Regions from separate parts of the Selenomonas oralis genome, predicted to be linked through region 2. Evidence: predicted binding sites of a transcription regulator. Region 2 holds the regulator's gene; the other holds the start of a gene.
What was found. Region 2 encodes HrcA, which represses chaperone genes, less so after heat shock. Its sites were predicted from a motif close to TGTTAGCACTCNNNNNNNNNGAGTGCTAACA; they were not measured.

Region 1: groES (co-chaperone GroES) is a predicted target of HrcA. The motif match lies at 1,880-1,910, and genes of this name have one in related genera.

Annotation. Positions count from the first base shown of each region.
Region 1 is NZ_CP194411.1:2,048,938-2,054,194, forward strand. It holds gene ACRTGH_RS09740 (undecaprenyl-diphosphate phosphatase) at 133-978, shown strand; gene ACRTGH_RS09745 (exodeoxyribonuclease III) at 991-1,743, shown strand; gene groES (co-chaperone GroES) at 1,939-2,220, shown strand; gene groL (chaperonin GroEL) at 2,281-3,912, shown strand; gene ACRTGH_RS09760 (hypothetical protein) at 4,108-4,542, shown strand; gene rfbA (glucose-1-phosphate thymidylyltransferase RfbA) at 4,605-5,257, shown strand, end outside.
Region 2 is NZ_CP194411.1:290,392-295,648, forward strand. It holds gene dnaK (molecular chaperone DnaK) at 1-368, opposite strand, end outside; gene grpE (nucleotide exchange factor GrpE) at 456-1,106, opposite strand; gene hrcA (heat-inducible transcriptional repressor HrcA) at 1,171-2,199, opposite strand; gene ACRTGH_RS01510 (YjfB family protein) at 2,377-2,559, opposite strand; gene ACRTGH_RS01515 (glycosyltransferase) at 2,668-4,539, opposite strand; gene hemW (radical SAM family heme chaperone HemW) at 4,526-5,257, opposite strand, start outside.

The DNA of each region.
Region 1 (5,257 bases), 840 kb from region 2:
GCGGTTTATCGTTGGACGCAATATTCCGGTGTGGCGAAGCGGAGCAGGTCGTTCTTTTTGTTTCGTCCATCTGACAACTGTGCTATAATGAGTTTATTCAATCATCGTAGGAAGATTTTAGGAGGATGTCTCGTGGATTTAAGTATTGTAGAGCTTTTGAAAACTGTTATTCTGGGTATTGTGGAAGGGCTGACAGAATGGCTGCCAATCAGCAGCACGGGGCATATGATTCTTGTCGATGAGTTTATCAAGCTGGATGTGTCGAAACAATTCATGGATATGTTCCTCGTCGTTATTCAGCTTGGTGCAATTCTTGCTGTTGTCGTACTGAATTTCGAGAAGCTTAACCCCTTTTCCAGCTGGAAAGCGCGTTGGGAAAAGAGGGATACTTGGCGCCTTTGGTACAAGGTCATTCTCGCTTGTATTCCGGCAGGCGTCATAGGGCTTCTGTTCAATAAATATATGGAAGAACATTTTATGACAGCGCCTGTTGTCGCGGCGACTTTGATTTTTTACGGCATGATGTTCATTCTTGTTGAAACTTACAACAAGCGGCGTTCGCCGCGCATCCGTGAGATCGAAGATCTTGATTACAAGACCGCATTCATTATCGGGCTCTTCCAAGTGCTGTCTCTTGTGCCGGGTACTTCGCGCTCAGGGGCGACGATCCTTGGCGGCATTCTTTTCGGTACGTCGCGTTATGTTGCGGCGGAGTTCACGTTCTTTCTGGCAATCCCGATCATGTTTGGTGCGAGTTTCCTGAAGCTCTTCAAGTTTGGCTGGCATTATACGGGAAGCGAGATTTTGATTCTTGTGGTGGGGATGGCGACAGCCTTTGTCGTTTCGATTCTCTCGATAAAATTTCTGCTGCGATATATCAAGAATAACGATTTCAAGGCTTTCGGCTGGTACCGCATTGCACTTGGTCTTCTCGTCGTGCTCTATCTCTTTTTCGTCGGTGATCCGGTGCAGGGCTAAGGGGGAACAATCATGCGTTTTGTATCCTGGAATGTCAACGGACTGCGCGCGTGCCTTGGAAAGGGATTCATGCAGTCCTTTAAGGAACTCGATGCCGACGTTTTCGGCGTGCAGGAGACGAAGATGCAGCCCGAGCAGGCGATTTTGGAGCTCACGGGCTATAAGCAGTATTGGAACAGCGCAGAGAAAAAAGGCTATTCAGGCACTGCTGTCTTCAGCCGCATTGAGCCGCTTTCTGTCAGCTGCGGCATCGGCATTGACGAACATGATCACGAGGGACGCGTCATTACGCTTGAGTTCGATGAGCTTTACTTCGTGACGGTCTACACGCCAAATTCACAGCGCGGTCTTGAGCGGCTTGCTTACCGCATGACGTGGGAAGAGGCGTTTCGCGCTTATCTCTTGGCTCTGGATGCCAAGAAACCCGTTGTCGTCTGCGGCGACCTCAACGTGGCGCATACGGAAATCGACCTCAAGAATCCCAAGACAAACCGCAAGAATGCGGGCTTCACCGACGAGGAGCGTGAAAAGATGACGGAGCTTCTCGAAGCAGGCTTTACGGACACTTTCCGTGCGCTTTATCCGGATAAGACGGGAATCTACACATGGTGGTCCTATCTGAGAAAAGCGCGAGAGACGAACGCAGGCTGGCGTATTGACTATTTTCTTGTATCTGACCGCCTCGCACCTAAGATCAAAGAGGCGACGATCCACAATGAGATTTTCGGCAGCGATCATTGTCCTGTGGGGCTTGAACTGAAATAAATGTGTGGGAAATCTTGCCCGCGCTGTATCCGGAGAGTGTATTTTTCCAGATGCAGCGCGATTTTTTATATAAAAGGTCAAAAAATCAAAAAAAGTTCTTGACTATTCTTTCGAAACTGAGTAATATAAGAACTGTGATTAGCACTCAAGCAATGCGAGTGCTAACAAGAGCTTTTTATTGGGAGGAAGATAAAAATGATTAAGCCATTGGGCGACAGAGTTGTCATCAAGGTTTCGGAAGGCGATATGAAGACGGCAAGCGGCATCGTGCTGCCGGATACGGCTAAAGAAAAGCCGCAGAAGGGTGAGGTTGTCGCAGTGGGGACGGGCAAGCTCCTCGACAATGGGCAGCGTGCTCCGATGGAAGTAAAGACCGGCGACAATGTCATCTTCTCGAAGTATTCGGGTTCTGAGGTCAAGGTGGATGAGCAGGATTATCTGATTGTCCGTGAGAGTGATATCCTCGCGATTCTCTAAGGATGCGCCGCGGGAAAAATACCGATTCGATGATATAGATGTGTTTGGAGGTTTTTTATAATGGCAAAGCAGGTTTTGTTCAATGAAGAAGCGCGCCGTGCTCTGGGCAAGGGCGTTGACGCTTTGGCGAATGCCGTAAAGGTTACGCTTGGCCCCAAGGGCCGCAATGTCGTTCTTGACAAGAAATTCGGTGCACCGACGATTACGAATGACGGCGTGACGATTGCAAAGGACATTGAACTCGAAGATCCGTTTGAGAATATGGGCGCACAGCTCGTGAAGGAAGTCGCGACGAAGACGAACGACATTGCGGGTGACGGTACGACGACGGCGACGCTTCTCGCACAGGCCATGATTCATGAAGGCATGCGCAATGTTGCTGCAGGCGCGAACCCGATGATTTTGAAGAAGGGCATCGAGCAGGCGGTCAAGAAGCTTGTCGAGGAGATCAAGAACAACTCGAAGAAGGTTGAGGGCAAGGAGGCGATTGCACAGGTCGCTGCGATTTCCTCCGGCGATGAAGAGGTTGGCGAGCTTATTGCCGAGGCCATGGAGAAGGTCGGCAAGGACGGCGTCATCACGGTTGAGGAATCGAAGTCCATGGACACGAACCTCTCCGTTGTTGAAGGCATGCAGTTTGACCGCGGTTATATCTCTCCTTACATGGTTACGGATACGGATAAGATGGAAGCCGTTCTGGAGAATCCGTACATCCTGATTACGGACCGCAAGATTTCGGCGATTGCCGATATCCTGCCGATTCTTGAAAAGGTCGTCAAGCAGGGCAAGGAGCTCATGATCATCTCTGAGGATCTTGACGGCGAGGCTCTTGCTACGCTCGTTGTCAATAAGCTGCGCGGCACGTTCAAGGCTCTTGCGGTCAAGGCTCCGGGCTTCGGCGATCGCCGTAAGGCCATGCTTGAGGATATCGCAATCCTGACGGGCGGCACGGTCATCTCGGAAGAAGTCGGCCGCAAGCTTGACAGCGTGGATATCGAAGATCTTGGTCAGGCTCGCCAGGTTCGTGCCTCGAAGGAGGAGACGACGATTGTCGACGGTTCCGGCGACAAGGCGGCGATCAATGCCCGTGTTGAGCAGATCAAGAAGCAGATTGCCGAGACGACTTCGGATTTCGACAAGGAGAAGCTGCAGGAACGTCTTGCAAAGCTTGCAGGCGGCGTTGCTGTCATTGAGATCGGCGCTGCGACTGAAGTCGAAATGAAGGATAAGAAGCTTCGCATCGAGGATGCTTTGAATGCTACTCGCGCTGCTGTGGAAGAAGGCATTGTTGCCGGCGGCGGTACGACGTTTGTCGACATCCTGTCTGCGCTTGACAGCATCAGCGCCGATGGCGATGTTCAGACGGGCATCAACATCGTGAAGCGTGCGATTGAAGAGCCTGTTCGCCAGATCGCAGACAACGCCGGTCTTGAAGGCGCTGTTGTCGTCGAGAATGTCAAGAAGGCGGCCAATGGCACGGGCTTCAACGCCTTGAACGGCGAGTATGTTGACATGATCAGCGCCGGTATCGTTGATCCGGCCAAGGTCACGCGTTCCGCCCTGCAGAATGCGGCAAGCATTGCGGCCATGGTACTCACGACGGAAACGCTTGTGGCTGACAAGCCGGAAAAAGAAGCCCCGATGCCGATGGGCGCTCCCGGCATGGGCGGCGGTATGCCGGGCATGATGTAAGCAAAAAGGGCAGGATCGGTTCGGATTTTGCGTAGGGAACTCCCCTGCAGCATCGTTGGATTGCTGCGGGGGAGTTTTTGCGCGTTCGGCATGGAGAAGAAAGCGAGGAGAAAAGGCGTAAAGTTGGCAGGAGTTTCCTGTATCTTTGGGGAATATTACAGCAATACGTATTTTCGGATTTACGGAGGAATCTTCATGGTAGAGGCAGCGGAGAAATTTAAGCGTTATTTGCAGCGCACAAAGAACGAAAGTTTTGAACGCGAAGAGCTTGGTGATGAGCATCGAAGTGTGATTTTTCGTTCGACGGTTGAAGTGCAGGGGCAGTATGTGCCGGTTGGCGTGATTTTTGATGATACGATCTATGTGGTTGTGCGCGCCAATATTGCACCGAAGGCCTTGACTGACGATAATGCTTATGAGGTTTCGAATCTTATCACACGCCTGAACAGCGGCAACAAGCTTTTTAAGTACTATCTTGCTCCGGATACGTCCGTTATCCTTGATGCGTGTATCCCCATGACGAAAGAGAATTATTCGGCGGAGCTCATCAATATGATTGTGGGTGTTGTGGCGAGAGAAATTCAGAAGCGTCATGGTGATTTTATGCGCTTGATCTGGCACAAGGATTGATCATGTGAGCCTGACGGCAAGCATTTTGCTTGTTCGAGGTTTCTTTCATGGGAGGTGTATGGATGCTGAAAAAAGGAATTGTTTTGGCGGGTGGCTCAGGCACGCGCCTTTATCCTTTGACGAAGGTTGTTTCCAAGCAGCTTATGCCAATATTTGACAAGCCGATGATTTATTATCCTTTGAGCACATTGATGCTCGCCGGCATTGAGAATATCCTTGTTATTACAACACCGCAGGACAGCTCTATGTTTGCCGCCATGCTTGGCAATGGCAGCCAATGGGGCATCCATATCTCGTATGCCGTGCAGCCTAGTCCGGATGGTCTTGCTCAGGCGTTTATTATTGGCGAGGATTTCATCGGCAAGGACGGCTGCGCTCTTGTTCTCGGAGATAATATTTTTTATGGAGCCGATCTTGTCCAACTTTTGCAGAGTGCCGCTTCCCGTGAGACGGGGGCGACGGTGTTTGCTTATTATGTCAGCAATCCGAAGCGCTACGGCGTTGTGGAGTTTGACAGGGCAGGCCGCGCCATAAGCCTTGAGGAGAAACCGCAGGAACCGCGCTCTAACTATGCAGTGACAGGGCTTTATTTTTACGACAATGATGTTGTGGATATCGCAAAGGCAGTCAAGCCTTCGGCACGCGGTGAGCTGGAAATCACTGACGTGAACAAGGCGTATCTGGAGCGAGGCGATCTCCATGTGGAAAAAATGCG
Region 2 (5,257 bases):
AAGTACGCCGGCACCGTGATGACCGCCTGTGTCACCGTCTCGCCGAGGTAGGCTTCCGCATCCGCCTTGAGCTTCTGCAGCACCATCGCCGAAATCTCCGGCGGCGTATAATCCTTGCCGTCGATCGAAACCTTGTAGTCTTTCTCGCCCATGTGGCGCTTAATCGACGCGATCGTGCGGTCGGGATTCGAAACGGCCTGGCGTTTTGCCAGCTGGCCGACGAGGCGCTCGCCCGTCTTCGTGAAACCGACGACGGACGGCGTCAAGCGGCTGCCTTCCGGATTCGTAATGACGACCGGCTTGCCGCCCTCCATAACGGAAACGACGGAATTAGTTGTTCCCAGATCAATACCGATTGCTTTTGCCATGATGAAACTCCTCCTATTGTTTGCGGAAAGCACCAAAAATCCAATGCTTCCCTGAAAATCTATGCTAAGGATAAATCCTCTGTTGTCTTAATTCGAAACGACCTGCACCATGCTCGGGCGCACGACACGCCCCTTGACCATATAGCCCCTTTGCAATTCCTGCTCAATCATGTCGTCCTCCTTTTCAGGATCCTGAACGCGCATGACGGCCTGATGAAAGTTCGGATCGAATTTCCTCCCTTCCGTCTCGATGGGCTCAAGCCCATTTTTTGCCAGCAGCTCCTGCATCTGCTTATAGATCATGGAAACGCCTGTGCGGAAGCTGTCCAAATCGGGAACTTCTGCGGAAAGAGCTCGCTCGAAATTGTCCAGAAGCGGCAGAAGATCCGTGATAATGCCTTGTATGACGACATCGCCAAGCTCCTCACGCTCCTTTTGGGAGCGGCGCCGGAAATTATCGAAATCCGCGCGCAGGCGGAGCATCTGGGCATCCTTCTCCTGCAGCTCATTTTCGAGCTGCTGAACCCGTCCGCTGAGTTCCCCGCCTTCAGCCTCTTCGGCCGCCTCGGCATCCTCGGGATTCCCTTCGGCCGTTTCTGCCTCTCCAGGCTCGAAAGCCGGTTCATCATCGCTTTCTCCGCCAGCTTCCGCCGCTTCCGCCTCGTCAATCTCCCGCTTCATTTCCTCGAGCTTTTCCTCGTCCTTCTTCTTCATCTCATCCTTCATGAATGATGGCATTTCCTTCACCTCTTATTCCATGCCCGTCCGCTGCCGGCGGAAAAGCACGTCCTGTATTGCGCCGCTACCAGCGGAAAGGCTCGACGACCCTGGCTATATGGCAGTTCAGATACTCCAAAAGCGCCATAGCCTTGCCGTACTCCATGCGCGTGGGGCCGAGAACGGCAATCGTGCCGAGACGCTCGCCGTCCAGATGATACGTCGCCGTAATGACGCTGCAGTCCTGTATGCCGCTGTACTCATTCTCACGTCCAATCGTGACGGCAAGTCCCTCCCGCGCCTGTTTTTGCAGGATTCCTTTCACAAGCTCTTCCTCTTCCAGTAGGGAGAGGAGCGAGCGCACACGCCCCACGTCGTGGAATTCCGGCTGCTCCAGCATCTCCGTCGTACCGCCGAGGTAGAGCCGCTGCTCCTTTTTCTCCTCATCCAGCGCCTCATGAATCAGTTCCAGCGCTGCCTGATAAAGCGATTCGTCCATCACTTCCGCGCGGATGCGCTTCAAGACCGCAGAACCGATCGAAGCCAGGCGTTCGCCCGTCAAACATCGGTTGATGATCTCCGCCATACGCTGGAAATCATGAAAGTCAGAACCGGACGGCATCTTTAAGACACGGTTTTCCACAAAGCCTGCATCCGTCATGAGAACGGCAATGACCCGCTCGGCATCAAGGGGCAGAAACTGCAGTGTGCGAAAGGACACCTGCGCAAGCTGCGGCGCAAGCACAAGCGCGAGATTCCTCGTGACGCGTGAAATAACTTTCGCCGTCTCCTGAAACACACTCTCGATGCGCCTCACCCTTGCCTTGTACCAGCGATCGATCAGCACCTTTTCTCTCTCGCCGATCGGCGCAGGAGAAAGAAGATTGTCCACATAAAGACGATAGCCCTTCGAGGAAGGGATGCGCCCGGAGGACGTGTGCAAATGCTCCAGATAGCCCATCTCTTCAAGATCCGCCATCTCGTTGCGGATTGTCGCCGGACTGACGCCGAGGTCGTGCCGCCGTGCAACCGCACGCGAGCCGACCGGCTCTGCCGACGAGATATAGTCATCGATGACCGCCTGCAGGATGCGCCGCTTCCTTTCATCAAGCATTTTCACACCCCCCAACAAGATTCATAGCCATGCTGTTAGCACTCAATCCGCTTGAGTGCTAACCCATGACTAAAATATACACGACAAAGGTCAAAAAGTCAACATGTTTTTTTGACCTTTGCAAAAAAGTTTTGCTCTATGAAAAAGAAAAGAGAGGAGGCTCTGCGCCTCCCCTTCTTATACCGCAATATCAATATTGTTTCCCAGCGTGGGGTCAAGGCTTCCGCCCAATTCTTCAAGAAGCTCGCCGACAGCCTCCTCGGTCGTATCCATCGCCATCTTCATGACCGAAATGCCGAGCTGCTGCGTGTAGCGCGCCTGGCTCATATCAACCGACATCGCCGCAATGCTCATATCCATACCCATGCCCCCTTCCTTTGTTTCTTTTATCGTGATCTTCGGCGAAACGCTTAAGTTTCACCCCGATCTTCCACACCTTGCAGTGCGCACATATCATCCGTGATTTCTTCATGCGAGTACGATGCCGCACTTCTCCACGCCCCAGTTCCCCAGATCTTCCAAAGCTTCATAAAGATCCGCCACATGGGAAGCCACTAAAATTTCATACGTTTCCTTTTTCTGCCGCAATTCTTCGCCTGCGATCAACGGAACGCCCTCCCATTGTTCGCCCTTGCCGTCTATGTCTTTCACAGCGATAAAAGCTGCATTGCCCCCATTCTGCTGCACGGCAAAACGAGCATACTGCTCGTCATAGGCGTAAATGATCAACGGCTTCCGGCTCTCAAGAAAAGCAATCCTGCGAAGTTCCGGCAGATATTCATAAAAGATCTCTTTTTGCTCTTCCTGCCATTCATGTGCGACAAAACCATGGCAGAAAAAAAGCACTGTCAAAGCACGATCTTCTATGATTCGCGGCACAATCTCCCGCAAATGCTTGCAACGCGCTTTGAAAGACTGTTTGGCGACCTCGTTTTTGCGTGTTGTCGTCAGACTCCCCGCATGTTCGCGGTAATGATAGAGAACCTCCTTGATATGCCCTATGCGTCCATAACGCAGCATGATGCGCATCCAGTATTCGTAATCCTCGATAAGAAACATCTCCGGATCATAGCCGCCAATCTCTTCCGGAACCTCTCTGCGATAGAGAAAGCACGCTCCGATACGATTGTCGTAAAACGACATCACGGGATCCGCATCAAATCGATCGCTTTCATCATGCGTCACATTGCCTGCTTCATCCATCATATCCAGAGAAGCGTTCACCATCATCGTTTCGGGAAAACGGTCGAGATAGTCCGCCATACGCATAAAAGCTTCCGGTAGATACACATTATCATCCGACGTCCATGTCAAATATTTTCCCCGCGCCTCGGCAAAGCCAATATTGAGAGATCGCGGCAGCCTCTGGTTTTCTCTGTTGCGGATGATGTGGATGCGCGGGTCGCGTGCAGCATATTCTGCAAGAATCGCCGGCGTCGTATCCGTAGAGCAGTCGTCCACGACGATGAGCTCAAAGTCTTCCATGGTCTGTGCCAACACACTGTCAAGAGATTCGCGAAGATATCGTTCGCCGTTATAGACAGGAAGGACGACAGAAATCTTCGGCGCTGCCTCATTCTCAGGATGCCCTTGATCGCCTCTTGTATGATCGCCCACAGTCAGAAGCAGGTAGCCTTGTCCCATGATGCCTGCCTCCGGCTCTTCCGTGAACCATCGTTCCAATGCCGTGCGAAGATAATGCCCTTCCGGCAAAAAAGCACGCACCGCATGCATTGCGTCCAAAGTGCTTTCGCGCACATTTCCATAGCCGGCCAAAAGAAATTCATCGAGCAGCGAGTCCTGCGGCATCTCCAAGCCCCACGGCCAAGCCCCCGCTTTTTCCAGCAGATATTTTCCTGCATGATAGGCAAGAGAGTGCGCATTCGGTATCATGGAAACCATCGTACGGCAAACGGGACGCCAGAGAGCAAGCAAACGGATGCGCTCCTCTTTTTGAAAATGTTCCAAGAGCCCTGCCTGAAAGGCAAAATCAAAGCTATCATCGGGAAACGGCAGCTTCTTTGTCGCATCGACGAGCCGCACATCAAGGGAAACGCCGAGCACCTCGGCCGCACGTCGTGCCAAAGCAACGCTTGACTCCGAATAATCAATCGCCGTAGCACGCCGCCCCGCCAAAGCGAGCGCCAGGGATGTTTCGCCGCTGCCGCAGCCAATCTCCAGTACGCGATCCCCGGGCTGCGTCATTTCAAGCATCTTGCGGCTCCACGATACGAGCAAATTATTTTTCACCGTATGAACAACCTGCTCCAACATAGATTCATTGTAAAGTCCGCCCCAGCCCTCTGCATCCAACGGCGTATCGTAATTATTCTTCCCCATAAATCCCATTCCTCTCTAATAAGAACTCCTCAAAAACGCGGTTGCCGAATTTCATGCCTTGTTTTGTCAGGCGGATCGCTGAGGCTGTTTCCTCCAGCAGTCCCGCTTTTTTTAAACGCCGGATCGCCTCCCCGTAGATTTCTCCGATATCCGTCTCAAACTTTTTCCTGAAGCGATGCTTGTCGATGCCTTCAGCTGTGCGAAGCGCGAGGAAGGCGAATTCTTCAATATGGTTTTCACGCGAAGCGGGCTCTTCTTCTCTTGCGGGTGCACGCCCTTCCTCGATGCACGCGATATAACGGCGTATGTCCTCCTCGTTCTCCGTGCGCCGCCCCTGCCAATACGAGTGCGCCGCCGCGCCGAGGCCGATGTAAGGCACATCCTGCCAGTAGGCAAGATTATGGCGGCTCTCCTCCCCCGCCTTCGCGTAGTTCGAGATTTCATAGCGGCGATACCCTAGGTGCGGCAGCTGCTCTGTGATGTAATCGTACATATCGCCTGCCGCATCGTCTGTCGGCAGTGCGAGCCTGCCTTCCGCTTCCATTCGTGCAAAGGGCGTCCCCTCCTCGACGGCAAGGCCGTAGACAGAGATATGGCCGACAGCGAGAGCAGCCGCACGTTCGACGCTCGCCTTGAGATCGTCAAGCGTCTGCTGCGGCAGCCCATACATGAGGTCGAGGCTCACGCGAAAGCCTTCTCCCTGCGCCATGCGCACGGC